One region of the Methylobacterium sp. EM32 genome, then DNA from elsewhere that is predicted to be linked to it. Evidence: riboswitches for the same ligand, from Rfam matches in the RefSeq annotation. Region 1 holds a riboswitch; the other holds the start of a gene.

Region 1 (9,211 bases):
CAGCGGAGCCCGGAATCCAGACGCTCAGGTCTTTCCGACGCGAGCGGCACGCATCCCGCCATGATCTGCATCACCTGCGGTTCTGGATTCCTGGCTCCGCTGGCGCGGCCCCGGAATGACGCCGAGGGTGTCAGAGCCGATGCGTCGATCGGTAGGGCTACACTTCTACCACGCCACCGTCTCGCCCCGATAATCCACGTACACGCAGCCCCGCTGCCCGAGCCGCCCCTCGACCACCGTCACCATCCCCTCGGCGCTCGTCGCCACGTCGATGTCGGCCTCAGGCCCGCCCATGTCGGTGCGCACCCAGCCCGGATGCATCAGCACCGTGCCGAACGGCGCGTCGCGGTGGCGGGCGGAGAAGGAGCGGGCCAGCGTGTTGAGGGCGGCCTTGCTCGCCCGGTAGCTCTCCCAGCTGCCGCCCTCGTTGAGCGAGACGCTGCCGAGGACCGAGCTCATCAGCACCATCAGGCCGCCGGGGGCGACCCGGTCGGCGAAGGTCTCGGCGAAGCGGATCGGGCTCACCGCGTTGGTCTCGTAGACCTTGAGCGCGCTCGCCCGGTCGCCCTGCGGCAGCGGCACCTGGGCGCCGTCGGCGATTCCCGCCACCACGAACACCAAGTCGAAGCTTCTCCCCGCGAGGTCGTCGTGCAGGCGCGCCACGCCCGCGTCGTCGTCGATGTCGACCCGCGCGAGGGCGGGCGCCACGGGACTTAAGGCGGCGAGCGCCGGCGCCTCGCCCCGTGAGGTGGCGGTGACGGCCCAGCCGCGGGCGAGGAAGGCCCGTACTAGCCCGAGCCCCAGGCCCCGCGAGGCCCCGACGATCAGCGCGCTGCGTTCCTGTTGGGCCATGGCAGAGTCCTCTGGTGTCGATCCCGGCGCGAGAGATGGAGGGCTCGCGCGGCCGCGGCAAGCGGTGTCACGCCGCGTCGGCCGTCCGCGGTGCGCTCCACCGCTCCACCGTCGCCAGCAGCTCGTCGGGCCGGAACGGCTTGCCGACGTGGTCGTCCATGCCGGCGGCGCGGAACTGGGCGACCTGCTGCGGCAGCACGTTGGCGGTGAGCGCCACGATCGGCAGGCGGCTCGCCGGGGCGCCCAGCGCCCGGATGTGGCGCGTCGCGGTCAGCCCGTCCATGCCGGGCATCTGCACGTCCATCAGCACCACGTCGTACCCGCCCGCCTGCAGGGCCGAGACCGCCTCGGCGCCGTCGCCCGCCACGCTCACGGCGTGGCCGCGGCGCTCCAGGATGGCGCGGGCGATGTCCTGGTTGATCGGGCTGTCCTCGACGAGGAGGACCTTGGCCGGCCGCGCGAGCGGCGCGAGCGGGGGCCGCTCCCGGGCCGGGTCCTCCTCGGCGGCGGCGGCCAGCGGCACGGTGAACCAGAAGGTCGAGCCGGCGCCCGGCCGGCTCTCGACCCCGATCTCTCCGCCCATGGCCTCGACCAGCTGCCGGCTGATCGCCAGGCCGAGGCCGGTGCCGCCGAAGCGGCGCCGGATCGAGCCGTCGACCTGGCTGAAGCGCTGGAAGAGCTGCCCGAGCCGGTCGGCCGGGATGCCGATTCCGGTATCGCTGACCGCCACCCGCAGGGCGTGACGCCCGCATGTGAGCGGCGTGCTCGCGAGGTGCAGGGTGACGCGTCCCGCCGGCGTGAACTTGATCGCGTTGTTGACGAGGTTGAGCAGCACCTGCCGCAGCCGGTCCGGGTCGCCGACCAGGCGGGGCGCGAGGCCCGGCGCCGTCTCGACGGTCAGTGCCAGGCGCTTGGCGTCGGCCGCGGTCCGGACGATCGCGACCGCGCCGTCGGCCAGGGCCGCCGGTCCGAAGTGCTGCGGGTCGAGGTCGATCTGCCCGGCCTCGATCTTCGAGAAGTCGAGGACGTCGTTGACCACCGTCAGCAGGGCCTGGCCCGCCTCCTGGATCCGCGCGGCGCTGCGGCTCTGCGCCGGCGACAGGTCGCCCGCCCGGACCAGCAGCTCGGCGTAGCCGATCACGCCGTTCAGCGGCGTGCGGATCTCGTGCGACATGGTGGCGAGGAACTCGGTCTTGGCGGCGCTCGCCGCCTCTGCCTGGCGCTGCGCGGCTTCGGCCTGGACCCTGGCCGCCTCGGCGACGCGGTTGGCCTCCAGGACGGCGAGCTCGCGCCGCTTGCGCTCTGTCACGTCCGAGACGGTGCGGATCGCCCCGCCCTCGGCGAGGCGCACGGTGCGCACCTCGAGCACGGTGCCGTCGGGCCGCGTGCGCTCGTAGACCGGGGGGGCACCGAGGAGGTCGCCCGTGAGCGCGAGCCAGGGCGCGCGCTCCGCCGCGGCGTCGCCGAACTCGCCGCTCGCGCTCTGCCAGGCGACGAGCTCGGCCAGGGTCGGGTGGCCGTGGCGGTACTCCGGCGGCAGGCCGAGGAGGTCGATCGCCCGCTCGTTGCAGAGCTGGACGATCCCGGCGGCGTCGATCAGCAGCACGCCCTGGTCCATGTTGGCGAGCGTCGCGTCGAGCAGGGCCTTCTTGCGCCGCAGGGCCGCCTCGGCGGTCCGGCGCGCCGTGATGTCGGTGAGGGTGCGCAGCACGCCGCCATCGGCGGTCGGGGCGTTGTGGACCTCCAGGATCGTGCCGTCCGGCCGCGTGCGCTCGTAGCGCTCGCCGATCACCGCGAGGTCGCCGACCGCGATCGCGTGCTCGAAGGCCGGATCGACCCCCGCATATTCCCCCGCGGCCGTCAGGACCCGCCGCATCTCCGCCCGTGACGGCCGCGCCGCCAGGAAGGCCGGGTCGAGGTCGAGGAGCTCGGCGAGCCGGCGGTTGGTGACCGCGACCCTTCCTTGCGCGTCGACCATGATCAGGCCCTGGTCCATCGCGTCGAGGGTCGTCGTGAGCACCGCCTCCTTCGCGACGAGCTCCCGGGTGCGCGCGGCGATGCGGTCCTCGAGGTCGGCGTTGCTCTTGCGCAGGGCGTCCGCCTGCCGCTGCAGGATCGCCGAGGTCTGCGCCAGCACCGCCCCGACCTCGTTCACCTCCCGGATCGGCGTCACCGGCATCCGCAGGGCGACGCCGCGGCTGAGGTCGTCCGCCGCCCGCGCCAGCAGCGCCTTGGCGAGCAGGATCCGGCGGCCGACGAGCAGCGAGGCGATCAGGGCGATCAGCGACAGGCCGAGGATCACCGGCGCCAGCACCAGCACGGAGGTGACGAAGGGCGCCCGCAACGCCGCCTGCTCGATGCCGATCGTCACCACCCAGCCCGAGAGGGCGGAGCGGTGATGAGTGCCGAAGACCGGGATGCCGCTGAGGTTGTGGCCCCACCACTGCCCCGTCGTCCCGGAGACCGAGCGGAAGCCCGGCAGCGGCTTGCCGGCCGCCGCCGCGGTGTCGACCGATCGGCCGATGATGATCCCGTTCCGGTCGGCGACCGAGCCGGAATAGGGCGCGGAAATGCCCGCGCCCCGCAGGAACTCGCCGAAGAGCGGCGCCGGCAGGGTGGCGTTCAGGAAATAGGCGAGCGCCCCGCCGTGCCGCACCGGCACCGTGACGACGACGATCGGCTGGCCGGTGACGGTGCCGGCGACGAGGTCGGAGATCGCCGGCGCGCCGGTCTCCCGCACCACCCGGTCGTTGTCGATGACCGCCCGGGGCAGGGGGGCTCCCCAGGGCAGCCGCGTGTTCACGCGCTGCTGCCCGTCGGCGTCGCGCAGCACGATGTTGATGCCCTGCAGGCGCACCAGCTCCCGCGCCTGGCGGTCGAACCGGGCGAAATCCCCGTTCTCCAGGGCCGGCGAAGTCGCGAGCGCCTGCAGCATCGCGATCTGGCCGCTGAGGAAGCGATCGATCTGCTCGACCGCGTGGGCGTTGAGGGTCGCGGTCCGCTCCTCCATCCGCGCCCGCTCGGCCTGGACCCAGTGATGCGCGATCAGCCCGATGATGAGCAGCGCCGGCACCAGCAGGGCGACCGCCAGGGCCGCGACATGCGTGCGCAGCAGGCGCGCGCGGAACCCGGACGGCCCTGCCTCGCTCGCCCTGCACTGTTCGTAATCGGACACTCGTCTCTGCCGGTCAACCCGATCTTGCGCCCGCCGCAAGCCATTCGCCTGTACGGTAGAAGATTGAAGAACGGTGTCCTTGGTAAGGCAATAACGGTTATGCGTCGCCTGATCTTCGGGATCTGGCATGTGGCGTGCGAACTAATCCACTCGGCGGGACGGTATAGGCTGTATGACTAGTCCGAACGTCGATCCGAAAGCTGTTGCGAAACGTGGTTAGATTTCTCGGCAGTATTGCCGCCCTCGGTGTCATTCCGGGGCCGCGCAGCGGAGCCCGGAATCCAGATACTCAGGTGGTTGAGGAGGGGGCGGAACGCGTCTCGCCTTACTTTGAACATCCGGCGGTTCTGGATTCCGGGCTCCGCTGCGCGGCCCCGGAATGACGCGGCGGGTGACAATATTGCTGGCTCGATCGAAAAGGCTTCCGGTCCGAGCCCCGATTCAATCCAAGCCCCGCCTCAATCCATGTCGCGGCTCGAATCCCCGCCGTCGAGCCCGCCCTCGAGATCGTCCTCGGCCTCGGCGTCGGATTCGTGCGCCTCGAGGCCGGCGGCCTCGGCGAGGTTGCGGGTGGCGCGGCGCAGGAGCTTGCGCAGGCGCCGGCGCTCCTTGTTGTCGAAGCCCTCCAGCATCTCGGCCTCGATCTCGTCCCAGAGGCCCTCGATCGCCGCGGCCTTGGCCAGGCCGGCCTCGGTCAGCCGCACCCGGACGATGCGGCCGTCCCCGGCCTCGGTCCGGCGCTCGACCACCCCCATGGCGGCGAGCCGCGTGATGGTCTTCGAGGCGGTGGGCGGGCGCACCCGCAGGGTGGCGGCGAGGTCGCCCATGGTCATGGTACCGGCCGCCGCCAGCGCCTGCACCACCTGCTCCTGCCCGGCGAAGAGATCGAGCTCCGCCAGGCGGTCGCCGATGCGGCCGCGATGGAGGCGGGCCGCTTGCATCAGGGCCCAGCCGACGCTCTTGGCGCCGGGGGGGCGGAGGCGCTTGGCCGCCCGGCGCGGCGCATCCACGGCCGAAGCCTGCTCGCTCGCTGCCATGGCACCCGCCCCCGCTCTCGAGACAAATCCTGCCGCGCGTGCATCATGAGAGCAAGGGCGGCAGGCCGGGCGCCGAGTGGCGCCCTCAACGGCGCACATGCCAGCCGGCCTGTGACGGCTGGATGACGCGAAGGTGAAGAACTTGCGCCGGTTTCGGCCGGTCCGTCCGCGGCTTATGGTGCGCGCCACCATCAACGGGAGTGACGCCATGCCGGCCCGGCCCTGGGGCGACCTGACCACCGAGGAGTGCCGCGACGGCGCGTTGACGGCCACCGTGGCGGTGCTGCCGGTGGCGGCCGTGGAGCAGCACGGCCCACACCTGCCCTTGTCCACCGACGTCGTCATTGCCGAGGGCTACCTGGCGCGGGTTGCCGACCTCGTCCCCGACGACCTCGACGTGCGGGTGCTGCCGGTGCAATCCGTCGGCCTGTCGCCCGAGCACGGGGATTTTCCCGGCACCCTGACGCTGAGCCCTGAGACGGCGCTGAAGGCCTGGACCGAGATCGGCGACGGGGTGGTGCGGGCGGGCTGCACCCGGCTCGTCATCGTGTCGTCGCATGGCGGCAACAGCGCGCTCATGGACCTCGTGGCCCTGTCCTTGCGCGGCCGGCACGGCATGGTGGCGGTCACCACCGCCTGGAGCCGCTTCGGCACCCCGCCCGGCCTGTTCCCGGACGAGGAGGTGCGCCACGGCATCCATGGCGGCGGGATCGAGACCGCCCTGATGCTGGCTTTGCGCCCCGACCTGGTGCGGCGCGCGGCGATCCGCGACTTCGTGCCGGCGAGCCGCGCGATCGAGCGCGACTACACCCATCTGCGCGCAGGCCGCCCGGCGGCGCTTGCCTGGCACGCGCAGGACCTCAACCCGGCCGGCGCCATCGGCGACGCCCGCCTCGGCACGGCGGAAGCCGGCCGCGCCCTCCTCGACCACGGCGCGCGCGCCTTCGTCGAACTCCTGTGCGACGTCGCCCGCTTCCCCGGGCCGGCCTCGCGCCGGGCGGAGTGATACACTATATCACCCTCGCGGCGCCTCCCGGCGCCCGGCTCACCAGCGAACAGACGGCCCCGCATGTCCGACAAGATCCCCGTCACGGTGCTCACCGGCTATCTCGGCGCCGGCAAGACCACGCTCCTCAACCGCATCCTCACCGAGCCGCACGGCAAGCGCTACGCCGTGATCGTCAACGAGTTCGGCGAGATCGGCATCGACAATGACCTCGTGGTCGGCGCCGATGAGGAAGTGTTCGAGATGAACAACGGCTGCATCTGCTGCACCGTGCGCGGCGACCTGATCCGGATCATGGACGGGCTGATGAAGCGCAAGGGCAAGTTCGACGCGATCATCGTCGAGACCACCGGCCTCGCCGACCCGGCGCCGGTGGCCCAGACCTTCTTCGTCGACCAGGATGTCGGCGAGGCCGCCACCCTCGACGCCGTGGTGACGGTGGCCGACGCCAAGTGGCTGTCCGAGCGCCTGAAGGACGCCCCCGAGGCCAAGAACCAGGTCGCCTTCGCGGACGTGATCCTGCTCAACAAGTCCGACCTCGTCGACGCGGCCGGCCTCGACGCCGTCGAGCGCCAGATCCGCTCGATCAACCCCTCCGCCGAGATCCACCGCACCCAGCACTGCGCCGTGCCGCTCGAGACCGTGCTCGACCGCAAGGCCTTCGACCTGTCCCGCATCATCGAGGTCGAGCCGGACTTCCTGGAGGAAGGGCACCATCACCACCATTCCGACGAGATCCAGTCGATCTCGGCGCGGCTTCCCGGCGCGGTCGATCCCAACAAGTTCATGCCCTGGATCTCTGACCTGACCCAGGTTCAGGGGCCCGACATCCTGCGCTGCAAGGGCATCGTCAGCTTCCCCGACGAGCCGCGCCGCTTCGTCTTCCAGGGCGTGCACATGATCCTCGACGGCGACCTGCAGGACGAGTGGAAGCCGGGCGACCCGCGCGAGTCCCGCGTCGTCTTCATCGGCCGCCACCTCGATCCGGAGGCGATCCGCAAAGGGTTCGAGGCCTGCCGGGCCTGAGCGGAGCGACCGGTCCCCGCTCGAACGGGACTGGTCGATCCCGGCTTGCCCGGGAGCGACCGAACTTTGCGGTTTCGCGACGTTTGGCGCTTCCCGCCCCCGTACGGCCGTGCTACGGGCTAGGCCGTACGTTGACGATTGCGGGAGAGACCGGCGCCATGCCGGCACCGAAGGGGAAAGGCGTGCCAGCCGTGCTGCGCGCTGAAGCTCTCAGGTAGAAGGACCGCGACCGAGAGGGCCCGCTGGAGCGGGCGCGCGACGCCTGCCGATGGAGCAAGCCGGGTCATGCGCCCGGCGAATCTCTCAGGCCATCCGAATAGAGTTCCAACCTTTGTCATCCGCCGCAAGACCGGCGGGAAGGATGGAACACGTGTCGGCCCAGAAGACCTCCTTCGATCTCATCGTCCTTGGCGCCGGCGTCGTCGGCGCCGCCACGGCCTACTGGGCCGCCAAGGCCGGCCTGTCGGTCTGCGTGATCGACCGCCAGAGCGGCGCGGGGCTTGAGACCAGCTACGCCAATGGTGGCCAGATCTCGGTGAGCCACGCCGAGCCCTGGGCGAATCCGAGCGCGCCGCTCAAGGCGATGAAGTGGCTGTTCGACGCGAAGGCGCCGCTGCTGTTCACGCCACGCCTCGACCGGCACCAATGGTCGTGGATCGCCGGCTTCATGCGCAAATGCACCCCGGAGCGGGCGCGCCGCAACACCGTCGAGATTGTGCGGCTCGGCGCCTATAGCCGGGCCAAGCTCCAGGAGATCCGCGCCGCCGAGAACCTGGCCTACGCCGAGAAGACGCTCGGCATCCTGCATTTCTACCGCGACGCCAAGGAGTTCGAGGCAGCCAAGCCCGTCGCCGAGCTGATGCGCCAGCACGGCTGCGAGCGCCGGGTGGTCTCCCTCGACGAGGTGCTGGCGCTCGAGCCGGCCTTCGCCCACGCCATCGACGACGTGGTCGGCGACCTACACGGCGGAGGACGAGAGCGGCGATGCCCGCGCCTTCACCCAGGCGCTCGCCGCCCGCACCGCCGCGATGGGCGCGACCTTCCTGTACGGCTCGGAGGCGACGCGCCTGCTGCTCTCCCCCGAGGCGGACCGGATCACCGGCGTCGAGGCGATGGTGGCGGGCGGCCACCAGCGGCTCACCGCCCCGAACGTCGTCGTCTCCCTCGGCTCGTGGTCGGCGCTCTTCCTGCGCCGCTACGGCGTCAACCTCGCGATCTACCCGGCCCAGGGCTACTCGGCCTCGATCCCGATCGAGGGCCATAACGGCGCGCCGCAGGTCAGCCTCACCGACGACGAGTACAAGCTGGTCTACTCGAATCTCGGCACCCACCTGCGGGTCGCCGGTACCGCCGAATTGTCGGGCTACACCCGCCACCTCGACGCCGCGCGCATCGCGGCGATCCTGGAGAATGCCCGGCGCACCTTCCCGAATGCCGGAAACTTTTCCGCCGCCACCGCCTGGAGTGGCCTGCGCCCGACCACACCCTCGAACGTGCCCTATCTCGGCCGCACCGGGATCCGGGGGCTGGTGCTCAATACCAGCCACGGCACGCTCGGCTGGACCATGGCAGCCGGCTCCGGCCACATCGCCGCCGACCTGGTGACCGAGCGCGAGACCGAGATCCCGGCGCCGATGGCGGCGTGAGCGCGCCGGTCCCCGGTGCGGGGCATCGGGAGCCGGTGTTCCCTCAGTGATCGAGGAGGCGCCCCGACAGGTCGGTGTACTCTTCCTCGCCGATGCGGCCGGTGACCGCCAAGTCGTCGAGCCGGCACGGAACCCAGCCTCGCTCGACCTCGCGCTCGTCCTCGTCGAGCCCGGCGAGGGCCGTCGCTCGGGTCAGGCCGAAGCTACCCCGGTCGCGTTGACGCTCCCGGCGTTCGAGGATGGGCTTGGCCCAGCTCGGGCATTCGCCCGCCGGGCGGGCTTCCCGCTGCTTGACGACCTGCAGCACTTCCACGCCGCGTTGCCGCGCCGCCGCTCGGGCCCGGTTACGGTCCTCGTTCGTCTCCGTGTGCCAGCCGAGGCGTGCGAGGTGGGCGCGAAGGCGGTCGAACACGTCCCGATTCGGTTGCCGATCGATCGTTGCGACACGATCCCGGAAGCCAGATATCTG
Region 2 (13,631 bases), on a different contig from region 1:
GGGGCGACGAGGTCGGGATCGACGGCGAGGCCCGCCTCCCGCATGCCGTCGCGATAGCCGAGGAAGCGGCGCTCGCTCGCGGTCTGGTCCGGGTTGCCCCGGATGAAGCCGATCCGGCGGTGCCCGAGCGCCGCGATGTGGGCGGTCATGGTCCGGGCCGCCGCGTAGCCGTCGATGCTGACGGCACCCGTCGCCGGCTCGGCATCCCAGGTGCCGACGCGCACCGCCGGCAGGCCCGCCTCGACCAGGGCCGCGAGCACGTCCTCCGAGTCGCACAGGGGCGGCGGCAGGAGGAGCCCGTCGATCCCGCCGGCGAGGACGCGCGCGGCGGTCGCGCCCTCCTGCCCGGGCTCGCAGATCTCGACCAGGAGCTGGGCCTGGGCCTCACTCGCCGCGGCGAGGCAGCCGACGAGGAACTCGTTGAGGTAGGCCGCGCTCGGGTTGCTGTAGAGCAGGCCGATGCGCATCTGGCTCATCCCGGCCAGGATCTGCGCGGAGATGTTGGGCCGGTAGTTCAGGGCAGCGATGGCGCGCTCCACCCGCTGGCGGGTGCCCGGCCGGACCTTTCCGTCGGCGTTGATGACCCGGGAGACCGTCATGGGCGAGACGCCGGCCTCGTGCGCCACGTCGCTGAGCGTCGGCGCCCCGGTCTGGCGCCGGGTCGGCGCCTTGCCGGCCTTGCTGTCCGATGCGGCCACGCCTCGTTCCCACTCCCTGGCTTCGCCCGCCGCAGCGGGGGCGTCCGTCACGCGGGGGTCATTCGACCATGGCGGCGTGCCGGGCGGAAGCCTCACGGGCTTCTCGTCCACGGCGGGGTGGGATCTCCGGTCCAACGAGATTTTTTATAACGCCATATTAAATTGCTCACAATTCGTTTACGAAGCCGTGCCGCACCGTTCTCCCCCGTTCGGCGCGGTCGGTGGGCCGGGCCTTCCCCCCGACGGTCCTGGCCCACCGTCACGCACTGACGGTGAGAGCGCCGGTCGAGGCGCTGCTGGATATCCTGAGCCGGCACATCCTGCGCTCGGCGGCGGTCTACCGGGAGGCGATCCGCGCGACCGGCAAGTGATGCGGCTACCCGCTGGAACGCCCGAGCCAGGGAATCAGGGGAGCCGGATCCTGGCCTTCGACCTGCGCCAGCTTGCGTATCCCCTCCTCCAGGGCCGCCCGCCGATCGTCGGTGAGCCGCGCGGCGCCGAGGGCGAGCAACTTGCGCCATTTCGGCCCGCGGCCCTGCGCCTCCGCCCAGGCCAGGCCGAGGTCGATCGTCATGCCGGCGAGCCGCTTGGCATCGATGATCGCGCTGCACTGAGCGATGTCCTTGGCGACCTTGGCCTGGTCGTGGCTCGCGCGCAGGCAGGTCACGATGAGCTTGTGGACGGCGAAGCGCTCCGGCGCCGGGACCATGACGGGGATCCCGGCATCGTACAGGGCCACCGACCGGACCGGATCCTTGACCAGGAATTCCAGGTATTTGAGGGCCTGGGCGCCCATATTCGCCATGACGCGGGACGGGTAGACCGGGCTCGCCCCGCCCTTGGCGGGCACCAGCAGCTCGACCTTGTAGCCCATCCGGTTGCGGAACCCGACCGGCACCGAGGCCTCGGCCGGATGGAAGACCGGCTCGAAGGTCGGGTCGACACTCTGCAGCAGCGCCGGGAGGTCGATCATATCCCGAGCGGCGGGGACGAAGAACTCGGCGAAATCCGCGTCCTGCGTCCGGTACTCGGCCTCACCGAGCAGGACGGCCAAGGGGCCGCTGTAGCTCTGATAGGCCAGCGTGCCGACGAGAACGACCCGGCTCCAGGCATCGACGCTGGCGAAAGCCTCCAGGATCCTGCCCTCGATCGGAGATGGTGCTGGCAGGCCGGAGTGGCGGAGCTTGCCGGCCAGCTCGCGACGAGTCCGGTAGAGATCCTTGTTGCGCCCGAAATTCTCGACGCGCCGTTGCACCTCCGGATCGTCGACGGGGCCGGCATAGATCAGCGTATGCTTGCCGGGCCTGTCATCCGTCGCCCGCTCGTAACCCTTGTGGTAGAAATACTCCCGAGTGCCGCGCTTCTGCCGGACGAAATTGCCGTTCGCGGGAAAGCGCCGGTCGAACTGGGCGTCGAATGCCTTCGAGCACAAGTCGGCGAAGGCGATCTGATCGAGGTGGGAGAGCGCACGCACGGGCCCACAGCCTTGTTACCAAAACGGTGATTTTGGTAACAAGCAACGTCCCTCCCGGCAAGCGTCTTGTTACCAAAATGACGATTTTGGTAACAAGGGATCCTCCCCCCTCCGCCCGGCCGACGCCCTGCCTCAATAGCCCTTGCCGCGGGCCGAGACCGGCCACAGCGTCTCGACCCGGCCGTTGCGCACGCCGACATACCAGTCGTGCAGGTTGCAGGTCGGGTCGCAATGCCCGGGCACGAGGCGGAGCTTCTCGTTGATCGCGAGCACGCCGTCCGGATCGTCAATGACGCCGTGCTCGTCGGAGCACTTGACGTAAGCGACGTCGCTCCTTCCATGGACCAGCGGCAGGCCGGAATCGACCGACTGGGCCTTCAGCCCGGCATCGCAGACCGCCTGACCGGGCTTGGCGTGGCTCATCACGCTGGTGAGGATGAACAGCGCGTTCTCCCACTCGCCCTGGTCGAGGCGCGCGCCGTCGCCGTCGCGGATCCGGCCGTAATCGGCGTCCATGAAGGCGTAGCTGCCGCATTGCAGCTCGGTGTAGACGCCCGAGCCGCTCTCGAACCGGTAGCTGCCGGTGCCGCCGCCGCTGACGATCTCAGGCGGCAGCCCCGCCGCCGTCAGGGCGTCGACCGTCTCCCGCACCTGCGCGATCACGGCGTCGAGGGCGGCGCGCCGCTCCGCGTAGGCTTCGAGGTGCTGCATCGCCCCCTGATAGGCCTGGAGGCCGGCAAAGCGCAGGTGCGGCGCGGCCGCGACCGCCCGGGCGAGCGCCACCGCCTCGGCCGCACTCCCGACGCCGCAGCGGCCCGCGCCGCAATCGATCTCGACGAAGCAATCGAGATCGGTGCCGTGCCGCCCGGCCGCCGCCGAGAGGTCGGCCACGTTGGCGGGGTCGTCGACGCAGACGGTGACCCGGACGCCGTAGCGCGGCAGCCGCGCCAGGCGGTCGATCTTGCCTAAGTCGCGCACCTCGTTCGAGACCAGGATGTCGGCGATCCCGGCGCGGGCGAACACCTCGGCCTCCGACACCTTCTGGCAGCAGACGCCGACGGCGCCGCCGAGTTCCTGCTGCAGGCGCAGCACGTCGACCGACTTGTGCATCTTGCCGTGGGCGCGGTGGCGCATGCCGTGGGCGCGGGCGTAGTCGCCCATCTTGCGGATGTTGCGCTCCAGCGCGTCGAGATCGAGGACCAGGCAGGGCGTCTGGATCTCGTCCTCGCGCATCCCGGGCAGGGCCGGGACGTCGTAGCCGACCTCGAGGCCGGCGAACGGGTCGGCGGCGAGCGGGGCGTTCCTCACGGCGGCGGTCATGGCACTCGGCTCCTTCGGCGCCGACGACTGTTCATCGCCGAAGGCAGGATGTCGAGGGCGAAGACCCCGGGGCGGGCCGGGGGCGGTCGCCACCCGGCCGCCTCACTCAAACCGCGAGCGCTTCGGCCCGCGTCTCGGGCGTGGCGAGCATCGCGGCGACGCCGACGAGGCTCGTGGCGATGACGTAGTAGGCGGGCGCCAGCGGATCGCCGGTGACGCCGATCAGCCAGGTCACCACGAGCTGCGTCGTGCCGCCGAACACCGTGACGACGAAGGCGTAGGCCACTGAGAGGCCGGCGCTGCGCACGCTGCGCGGCAGGAACTCGGGGATCGCCACCAGGCTCGCCGCGCCGCTCATCGCGCCGAGCGTCGCGATCAGGGCCGACATGCCGAGCAGGGTCGCCGGGCCGGGATGCTGCGTCATCAGCAGGAAGGCCGGGTAGGCGGCGGCGAGCAGCAGGACCCGCGGCACGATCATCACCCGGCGCCGGCCGTACCGGTCCGCGAGCACCCCCGCCAGCACCGAGAAGACGAGGACGCAGAGCCCGACCACCGCGGTCGCTGCGATCGACAGGCTCGCCGGCAGCTTCAGCGTCGTGATCGCGTAGGTGGTCATGTAGTTGCTGACATAGGTCGAGACCGTGCCGCAGAGCAGGATCGGCACCATCAGCGCCAGCTTGCCGCCGTGGTCGCGCATCAGCCGCGAGAGCACCGCGCCGGTCGTCGCCTCGGCGTGGCCCGCGCCCTCGCCGGCGGTCTCCGGCATGGCGCGGCGGATGTAGATCCCGACCGGGATGATGAGCAGGCCCAGCAGGAACGGGATCCGCCAGCCCCAGGACTGCATCTGCTCCGCCGTCAGCGCGAGCGACAGGGCGAGGCCGATCGCGCCGGCGGCGAGCGTCGCGAGGCCCTGGCTCGCCAGCTGCCAGCTCGCGTAGAGGCCGCGCTTGCCGGGCGGCGCGCTCTCGATGAGGTAAGCGGTCGAGGGGCCGACCTCGCCGCCGAGCGCGAAGCCTTGGATCAGGCGCCCGACCACGATCAGAACCGGGGCGGCCATGCCGATCGTGGCGTAGCCCGGGGTGAGGGCCAGCATCAGCATGCCGACCGCCATCAGGCCGATGGTCAGCATCATCGCGGGCTTGCGGCCGGCCCGGTCGGCATAGGCGCCGATGAACACGCCGCCGATCGGCCGGGTGACGAAGCCGACCCCGAAGGTCGCCACCGAGGCGAGCAGGCTGATCCAGGCGTCGCCGGAGGGGAAGAAGGTGCGGCCGATCGTGACAGCGAAGAAGGCGTAGGTGGTGAAGTCGTAGAATTCGAGGGTGTTGCCGATGACGGCGGCGACGACGCCGCGCCGGCGCGCGGCGTCGTCCGAGACGGGAGCCGCCGCGTCGGGCAGAGGCGTGAGCAGGGCGGCGTTCGTGGCAGTGTTCACGGGCGTTCCTCCGGCCGCGTCGCGGCGCATTTGTTGTGATTCTTGCGGTGTCGTTGTCGCGCGGATGATCCTGCCCGCGCATGATTCGCGCAGGCATGTTTCGGCTTGATGCCTGGCCCGCGTTGCGCCGTGCAGCAAGCCTCTCGTGACAGGCAGACGGCGCCCCGCACCGGGATGCCGGACGCGCCTCTCCTGGGTGCACAAGGCTGTCCGGGGAAAGAAGTGGCGCGGATATTCTCCTCTCCCCGCGGGCGGGGAGAGGGCCGAACCCTCGTTCAGGGGGTTCGGCAAGCCCGAAGGGCGGGGGTGAGGGGGTGTTTCCGGAGGAGCCTCACTCGTCGAGACCCCCTCACCCTCGCTCCGGCTTAGCCTCCGCTTGCTGCGTTCCCTGAACGGGAACACAGCCCTCTCCCCGCCCGCGGGGAGAGGAGAAGTCCCGCGCTCTTCGCTTTCCCCGGACAGCCCTGCCTGGCGTGGGGCCCGCGAGCGGGCTCAGGCGGCGAGCCGGCGTCCCTCGACCGGCAGGCCGCCCTCGACCGCGTCGGCGGCGATCTGGGCGGTGGCGGCCGACAGCGTCCAGCCGAGATGGCCGTGCCCGGTATTGTAGAAGATGCCCGGCTGCCGGCCCGGTCCGACGCGCGGCAGCATGCCGGGCATCATCGGGCGCAGGCCGGTCCAGGCCACCACCCGGTCGGTCGCCACGCGGGGGAACTGCTCGCGCGTCCAGCGCACCAGCGGCTCGATCCGGTCGTGCCGGATGTCGCGGTTGAACCCGTTGAACTCCGCCGTGCCGGCGACGCGGAACCGGTCCCGCCCGAGGCGGCTCGTCACGATCTTCGTCGCGTCGTCGAGGATGCTCACCTGCGGCGCCGCGTCCTGGCTCTCGGGCGTGTGCAACTGCACGGTGATCGAGTAGCCCTTGACCGGATAGATGTTCAGGCGGTCGCCGAGCCCGGCGGCGAGGTCCCGGCTGGCGCAGCCGGCGCAGATCACCACCCCGTCGACGTCGAGCGGCTCACCCATCGCGACCGGCGCAGCCCCCTCGTCGCGCGAGGCCGGCCGCCAGCGGATGCGCCAGCCCGCGCCCGCCGGCACGATCGCCTCGATCGCGGCATCGTACAGGAAGGCGACGCCGCGCCGGGCGCAGGCCGCGGCGAGGCCGCGGGTGAACTTGTGGATGTCGCCGGTCGAGTCGGAGGGCGTGAAGAAGCCGCCGTGATACTGGCCCTGCAGGGTCGGCTCGATCTGCCGGATCTCCTCGGGCGTGACGGGATCGCGGGCGAGCCCGCCCTTGCGCAGGAGCGCGTTGACGGCGAGCGCCTTCTCGAAGCCGGCCGCGTCCCGGTAGAAGTGCAGGATGCCGCGCTGCTCCAGGTCGAAATCGATGCGCTCCCGCTCGGCCATGGCGAGCATCTGCCGGCGGGCGGCGAGCGCCAGGCGCACGGTCTCGACCGTGTTGGCCTCGTAGTGCCGGATCTGGCCGATGAACTCGGCCATCCAGGAATACTTGTGCCAGCTCGGCTTCGGGTTGACGAGGAGCGGCGCGTCGCGCCGCATCATCCACTTGAGACCCTGGAGGATGGTGGCCGTCTTGTTCCAGACCTCGGCGTTGCTGACCGAGAGCTGGCCGCCATTGGCGAAGGAGGTCTCCATGGCGGCGTAGCGGTGACGGTCGAGGACCGTGACGTTGTAGCCGCGCTCCATGAGCGCATAGGCAGTGGTCACGCCGGTGATGCCGGCGCCGATGACGGCGATGTGGGGCATGGATCTGGATTCCGTGAATGAGCGCGAGTGGCGGCGGGCTGACCCCGCCGATGCGCCCCCTCTGTCACGGTACCTGAGAGCGTCGTCCGCCCGCTGGCGCAGGCAGACATCCCCTTCGGTGGACGGCCTGTTTCAGCCGCCTCTCTCCAGAGCGTCCTGACGATACGGTCCTTTTGCCTGAGAGTTTCCGGGGCGGTTGCTCCGTCGGCGTCGAGGCGGCCTGAAGCCCCTCGATCTCTCCCGCATCGTCGTAATGGACCTTGAAAGCCTTAGCCGTAGCCTGTCCGTTCGTCAAGTCGCTTGTCGACAGCGTCCTGATCAATGGTGGACAAATCCAGGATGTTCGCGGCCTTAGTCAGTCCTAGATCTCGATGGCCGTGCGCCTGTCTAGCGCAAATCCGTCGCCTTCTCGGCAGCCCGGACGTCGGTGGGTCGCATCGCCCGCGCGCGTCCGGCTTCCCGGTCTGGTCTTCTCCTGATCGGTCTCCTCCCGGGCGAAATCTGGCCGGCCTGCCTTCCCCTGTCAAAGACCGATCAGGAACACTATTATTCCTGGCAGGAATGATCCCGTCCCCTCAGGCGACCGCCGCGCGCTCGCGCTCGCGCTCGCGCTCGCGCACGTCGCCGACGACGCGGGCGCGGACGCGGCGGGCGCCGCCGGGCAGGTAGGCGATCGGGATGTCCTCGACCTCGATGACCTTGAGGCTGCCGGGCTCGGCCCCCGCCTCGACCGCCCGGCGCTCGGCGATGCCTTGCGCCTCGGCCAGCGCCGCATCGCGGGAGAGGTCGGAGAAGATCTGGTCGACCTCGCCCGAGATCTGCGCCATCGCGGCGCCGAGGGCGTTGGCGACGCCGGCATGGGCGACGCGCACGACCTCGCTCACGCCGGCGAGGCGGTCCGGGATCAGGAAGGCGCCGCCGCCCACCGCGACGAGGTCGGTCGCGCTGCCCGAGGTCTTCATCCGGTCGACGCCCTCCTCGACCATGCCGGCGATGCGCGCCAGCATCGCGGCGACGAAGGCGGGATCGAGGTGGCGCACGCGGTCCCGGTCGCCGATCTCGACCCGGCCCGCCGCGACCGCGATGTCGGTCGCCGTCAGCGTGTCGCCGCCGAAGACCAGCGCCTTCTCGGTGATGCGGTAGCCGACGGAGCGCGGTCCGATCGTGCCGGTGGCGGGATCGATGATGGTGCCGCCGCCGAGCGCCATCGGCAAAAGGTCGGGCATGCGGAACAGCGTGCGCACGCCCCCGATCGCCACGACGTTGTTGGCCTCGCGCGGGAAGCCGTGGACGAGCGAGCCGACGTCGCTCGTCGTTCCGCCGACATCCACCACCATCGCGCCGTCGCGGCCCGACAGGAAGGCGGCGCCGCGCATCGAGTTGGTGGGGCCCGAGGCGAAGGAGTGGACGGGGTTGGCCGCTGCCACCTCGGCGAGCACGACGGTGCCGTCGTTCTGGGTCAGGAAGAACGGCGCCGCGATGCCGGAGGCGGCGAGCGCCTCCTCGAAGGCGGCGACCGTCCGGACTCCCAAGGATTGCAGCGCGGCGTTGAGCAGCGTAACGTTCTCGCGCTCCAAGAGCCCGATCCGGCCGAGGGTGTGCGAGAGCGTGATCCGCGCCCCCGGGATCACGTCGCGGACGATGTCCGCCGCCTCTTCCTCGCAAGATGCCGTCAGCGGCGAGAACAGGGCGGTGATGCCGACCGAGGTGATGCCCGCGTCGCGGATGCGGGACGCCGCGTCCCGGATCGCCGCGCGGTCGAGGGGGACGAGCTCGCGCCCGTCATATTCGTGGCCGCCCGCCACCATGACCGACAGCGGATCGACCGCTTCGCGAAGATCGTCCGGCCAGTCCACCGTCGGCGGCAGGGAGCGGGCGGCGGGCAGCGCGATGCGGATCGCCCCGACCCGCTCGAGCCGCGCGCGCTCGACCACCGCGTTGGTGAAGTGCGTCGTGCCGATCATCACGGCGTCGATGCCCTGGAGCGGGACCGCCGCGCCGAGGTCGCGGATGGCCGCCCGCACCCCCGACATCACGTCGGCGGTGGTGGGCGTCTTGACGGCGCCGAGGACTTGGGTGCCGTCGATCAGCACGGCATCCGTGTTGGTGCCGCCGACGTCGATGCCGATGCGCTTCATGAGGAAAAGACCGAGGTGAAGTCGATGTCGTAGCCGAAGGCCCGCGGGCCGACATGGGCGAGACCCTTCGGCGACAGGAGGATGTCGGGTGCGGGCAGGGCCACCACCGTCACGCGCTGGCCGTAGCGCGCCGTCTCGGTGCCGATCGCCTCGCCCGAGACCGTGTCGAGGACGCAGATCAGGTCCGGCGTCATCACGACCGGCACCCCGTCCCGGAAGCCGACCGCCCACTCGTTCTGGAACGCCAATTCCATGCGGCTGCCGGCATCGTCGCCGAGCCCGTCGATGCGGGCTGAGCCGCGCAGGAAGCCCCCCGTCGCCGTGCGGTCGATGTCGCCGATCTTGCCGCGGAACAGCACCTTGCCGCCCTCGTGCGCCACCACCGCCGCCACCGGGTCGGTATGGGCGGCCCGCGCTTCCAGCACCGCCCGGCCGAGGCCGGTCGCCTTGGTGACGGTGTCGAGGACGCCCCATTCCTTGACCTCGCGCCCGGTGCGGGGCGCCTTGCAGGTGGCGGCGGTCGAGCCGACCTCGGTGCAGGCCTTGCGGGAGATGCGCTCCATCCAGGTCCAGGACGCGGCGCGGGCCACCACCACCTCGTTGTCGCGGCAATCGACGAGGGTCAGCGGATACATCTGGAGGTCGCCGATGGCGAAGCTCGTCATCTGCGCCTCCGGATAGGCGCGCCCCATCGCGTCGGCATCGACCACCGGGATGTCGAGATGCGCCGCCGCCAGGAAGGGCGAGACGGCGTTGCCGCCGCCGATCTCGACGCTCATCACGGCGCGGAAGCGCTTGCCGGTGACCTCCTCCATCAGCCGGACGGCGCGGGCGAGGTGGGCCGGATCGACGAGGCGCTCCTGGCCGACGAGGGGGGCGCCCATCTTCGAGACGACCGCCACGTGGTCGTCGTCGTCGAGCGCCCGCGGGTCGATCAGCCGGCAGCGTTTGCCCTCGGCGTAGAGGGTCTTGAGGTTGAGCTCGGCGAGATACGGGCTGCCGCCGCCGCCGGTGCCGAGGATCCAGGCGCCGATGCCGAGGGGCGCGATCTCCTCGGGCTCGAATTCGCGGATCATGACCCCTCCTCACTGATGGGCCGCGAGGGTAAGGTCGGGCGCGGGCCTCGCCTATCCGGAGAGGCCCCTACCCGGGATCGGGCGGGAGCGGGTTCTTCGTGGCGGGTCGCCTCAAGCGCGTGGTGTTCATCGAGGCCGGCCAGAGCCCGCGGGACGACATCGTCCCGGAGATCCTGCTGCAGCTGAACGGGCCGGTCGAGCCGGTCGAGCGGGGCGCCCTCGACGGGCTGTCGCCGGCCGGGATCGCCGCCCTCGTGCCGGGGCCCGGCGAGGCGTCGCTCGTCACGCGCCTGCGCAGCGGCGAGGACGTCGTCGTCTCGAAGGCGGCGGTCGGCGAGCGCATGGCGGGGATCCTGGCCTCCTTACGCCCGCGCGAATTCGACCTCGTGGTGATCCTCTCGACCGGGCTGCTCCGCGACTTCGACAGCCCGACCCCGATGGTGAACGCCCAGCGCGCCATCGAATCCGGCATCCGGGCGCTGGCGGCGGAGGAGCAGCGCCTCGGCATCGTGCAGCCGATCGCCCGCCAGATCGAGGAGGTCCAGCTGCCCACCCTCGCCGATTACCCGGTCAGCGTCACCCACGCGATGCCGGGCGACCGCGACGCGCTCGCCCGCGCCATCGTCGATCTCGGCGGCTGCGAGGTGATCGTGCTGAACTCGGTCGCCTTCGACGAGCGCGACCGGGCGATCGTCGCGCGGGCGACCGGTCGCCCGGTGGTGCTCGCCCGCCGCATCGTCGCCGGCGCGATTCGCCTGTTGCTCGACCAGGGCGGCGAGCCCGCGGGCGAGCCGCGCGGCGGGCCCGCCGATTACGGCGAGCGCCTCGCCCGGCTGACCCCGCGCGAGCGCCAGGTCCTGTCGCTGATGGCCGAGGGCCTGACCTCGAAGGCGATCGGCCGCCAGCTCGCGATCAGCCCGAAGACGGTGGAGATCCACCGCTCCAAGGTGATGAGCAAGATGGAGGTGGGTTCGCTGGGTGCGCTGATCCGGCTGGTGATGGCGTCGGAGGCGCCGAACTCCTAGAGCATTTTTCCGACGAAGTGGATACCGGTTCGTCGTAGAAAATGCGGCAAAATCAAAAACCTAGAGAGCTTCGCGATTGCAACGCGATCGTGAAGTGCTCTAGAGCATGATCCGGCGAAGCGGATACCGACTCACCGCAGAAAACAATGAGAGCCTGTTTGACTGCTGGGTGAATTTTATCCCACCCACGACCTCATCCTGAGGTGTCAGTCGATTTTCAATCGACTGACCTCGAAGGAGGCTCCCAGACGTCTCTCTGATCCCTGGAGGCCTCCTTCGAGGCTCACATCGTTCGCACCTCAGGATGAGGCCGTGGGTGGGAGAAGGAAAATGTCTTTTGGTACTGGCTTCGCAAGTCAAACAGGCTCTGAAGCAGTAACGACCTGGGGCGCTTCCCGATTGCACGTGATCGGGTGATGGCCTGGGACGCGGATCCGATGGCCCGGCAGTGCGGAGGGGGCACTGTCGACCGCCAATATCGCCGATCCCCTCACATCACGGATGGGCTGCACGCGCTGACGGGGCAATGCTCCGCATCGCGAGCCAGCAGAGCAAGCCAAGACCGAGCATCGTCCCGTCGAAGACGAGAAACAGACCGTCCGAACGGCCGACCGTGATCGCGTCGAGAACCGGGATCGCCAGATAGAGCGAGCCGGTGGCGCCCAGCGTCGCGCGCCAGGCCGAGGCGGGTGCGAGGAGACAGGGCGCGAGCGCCGTCAAAGCCCAGGCCCCGAAGAAGAGCCGAACCTCCCAGGCCGCACGATCCGCCAGTTCGACCGGCAATCCCCGGTTCGCCAGGAAATAGACGGCGATCCCGGCAGGCAGCCCGACGATCACGCCCAGGTTGAGGCCCCGCACGAGGCGCACGGCCGGCGGCGGCTCCTCGCCGGTGCCGGGCAGGCGTGCGCGGGTCCAGAGCACGAGCCCGGTGGCGATCATCGCTGCACCCATCGCGCCGCAGAGGGCGTAGAGCGCGCGCAGAGCGGCCCCGGCGAAATCGGCCTGATGGAGGCCGCTTACGGTGAAGTAGGTCCGGGCGGCCGACCGCAGCTCACCGGTTGCCGCGACGAACGCGCCGGTCGCGCCGTCGAACGCGATCTGCGGGTGGTGGTGGGCGATCCCGTGCGGCGGCTCCATCAACACCGTGACCGTCGCGGCCGCGTCGCCGGGCTTGTCGATCACCAGGTGCTCCGGCGGCGTGCCGGCGCGCCGCGTCGCGTCGGCGACGATCGGGGCGAGCGGCGCGAGGGCGGCCGGCCGGCCCGTGGCGGGCCGGGGGGTCGTCGCCGTCAGTCCGAATTCCTGTGCGAAACGCAGAGTGTCACCGCGATAGACCGCCGCCACCCCCCACGGCATCAGCGTCAGGGAAAGGAGGACCAGGCCGCTGTAGGAGACCATGATGTGGTAGGGCAGCGCCAGGACGCCTAGGACGTTGTGGGCGTCGAGCCAGGCGCGACGCCCGCCTTTCGCGGGCCGGAAGGTGAAGAAGTCGGCAAAGATCCGTCGATGCGTGACGATGCCCGTCACCATCGCCACCAGCATGATCAGGGTGGCGCTTCCGACGATCCACCGCCCCCAGAGGGGCGGCAGGTGCAGCTCGTAGTGGAAGCGGTACAGGAACTCGCCGCCCAGCGTCTCGCGCACCGTCACGGGGGCACCGGTTACGGGGTCTAGGAGCACGTTCTCCCGGGAGCCGCCCTTGCCGCGCCATTGCAGGCCGATCGAGGGTTCCCCGGCATGGGGCAGGCGCACGAACCATTGCCGCGCATCTGGCGCGCGGGCGGCCAGAGCCGCGGCCGCCATGTCGGCCGCGCGACCCGGATCGACCTCGCTCTCCGCGCCGAGCTCCGGCCGCATCCAGCGGGAGATGTCGGCCCGGTAGTAGCTCGCGGTGCCGGTGACGAACACCGCGAACAGGAGCCAACCGGCGACGAGCCCCGCCCAGGCATGCAGCCAAGCCATTGATCGACGGAAGCTGCCCCTCACGCCACCGCCCCCTGGTCACGGCAACGATCCGACTTCGTCAAGTGCAGGACATGCCAGCAATGGACGGAGCCAGTCGTCACGCCATACTTTTGAATCGTTATGATTATGGTTTGTGTCGTAATTATCACAAGCCGGGCTCCCAACAGCTTAATGTAGAGATCGGTATTGCTGATGTAAGCGCTTCGCGCAAACACGATGCGATCGATGGACTGAGGCTCAAGGGCGGCCCGTCCGGCGCAGCGGAGCGGGAGCGGTGCTGCGCACAGGCCCGGGAGGTTTCCGCATGGACCGCTCAGTTGGAGACGTACGCATCCGGCAGGCCCGAACCGGCCGATACCTCGGAAGCGCGGCCTTGTCCGTCGCCACGCTCTCCGCCCTGGCTTGCGTCGGGCCGGCACCGATCGGCGCCGCGGCCGCGCAATCCCTGAGCGGGGGCGAGACGACCGTCGCCCTCGACGAGATCCAGGTGGCCGGACAAGGGGGGCTCCCGCTCAATCCCGCGACCGGGCCGGTCAACGGCTACGTCCCCAAGGTGAGCGCGTCGGGGACGAAGACGGACACGCCGATCATCGAGACGCCGCAGACGATCAACGTCGTCGGTGCCCGTCAAATCCGCGACGAGGGTGCCTCGACGCTGGCCCAGGCCCTCGCCTACACGTCCGGCATGACCAGCCAGGCCGTGGGTGGCTTCGCCAGGACCTCCGACGGCTTCACG

The links. A riboswitch is a leader RNA that binds a small molecule or an ion and turns the genes downstream of it on or off. The one in region 1 is predicted to bind glycine.
Region 2: another riboswitch for glycine. It lies ahead of ABZT49_RS00120 (D-amino acid dehydrogenase); the one in region 1 lies ahead of ABZT49_RS21030 (D-amino acid dehydrogenase).

Annotation. Positions count from the first base shown of each region.
Region 1 covers NZ_JBEXZS010000159.1:92-9,302, forward strand. Annotated here, with positions in the region: gene ABZT49_RS21005 (SDR family NAD(P)-dependent oxidoreductase) at 166-852, opposite strand; gene ABZT49_RS21010 (PAS-domain containing protein) at 920-4,027, opposite strand; gene ABZT49_RS21015 (MarR family winged helix-turn-helix transcriptional regulator) at 4,486-5,064, opposite strand; gene ABZT49_RS21020 (creatininase family protein) at 5,273-6,070, shown strand; gene ABZT49_RS21025 (GTP-binding protein) at 6,134-7,096, shown strand; glycine riboswitch at 7,228-7,332, shown strand; partial or broken gene ABZT49_RS21030 (D-amino acid dehydrogenase) at 7,458-8,742, shown strand; gene ABZT49_RS21035 (hypothetical protein) at 8,786-9,211, opposite strand, start outside.
Region 2 covers NZ_JBEXZS010000001.1:24,536-38,166, reverse strand. Annotated here, with positions in the region: gene ABZT49_RS00145 (LacI family DNA-binding transcriptional regulator) at 1-698, opposite strand, end outside; gene ABZT49_RS00140 (hypothetical protein) at 920-1,069, shown strand; gene ABZT49_RS00135 (GSU2403 family nucleotidyltransferase fold protein) at 1,075-2,172, opposite strand; gene bhcC (3-hydroxy-D-aspartate aldolase BhcC) at 2,305-3,492, opposite strand; gene ABZT49_RS00125 (MFS transporter) at 3,599-4,927, opposite strand; gene ABZT49_RS00120 (D-amino acid dehydrogenase) at 5,420-6,691, opposite strand; glycine riboswitch at 6,751-6,843, opposite strand; glycine riboswitch at 6,847-6,944, opposite strand; gene ABZT49_RS00115 (hydantoinase/oxoprolinase family protein) at 7,267-8,829, opposite strand; gene ABZT49_RS00110 (DUF917 domain-containing protein) at 8,826-9,905, opposite strand; gene ABZT49_RS00105 (AroM family protein) at 10,004-10,930, shown strand; gene ABZT49_RS00100 (PepSY-associated TM helix domain-containing protein) at 11,426-12,916, opposite strand; gene ABZT49_RS00095 (TonB-dependent siderophore receptor) at 13,269-13,631, shown strand, end outside.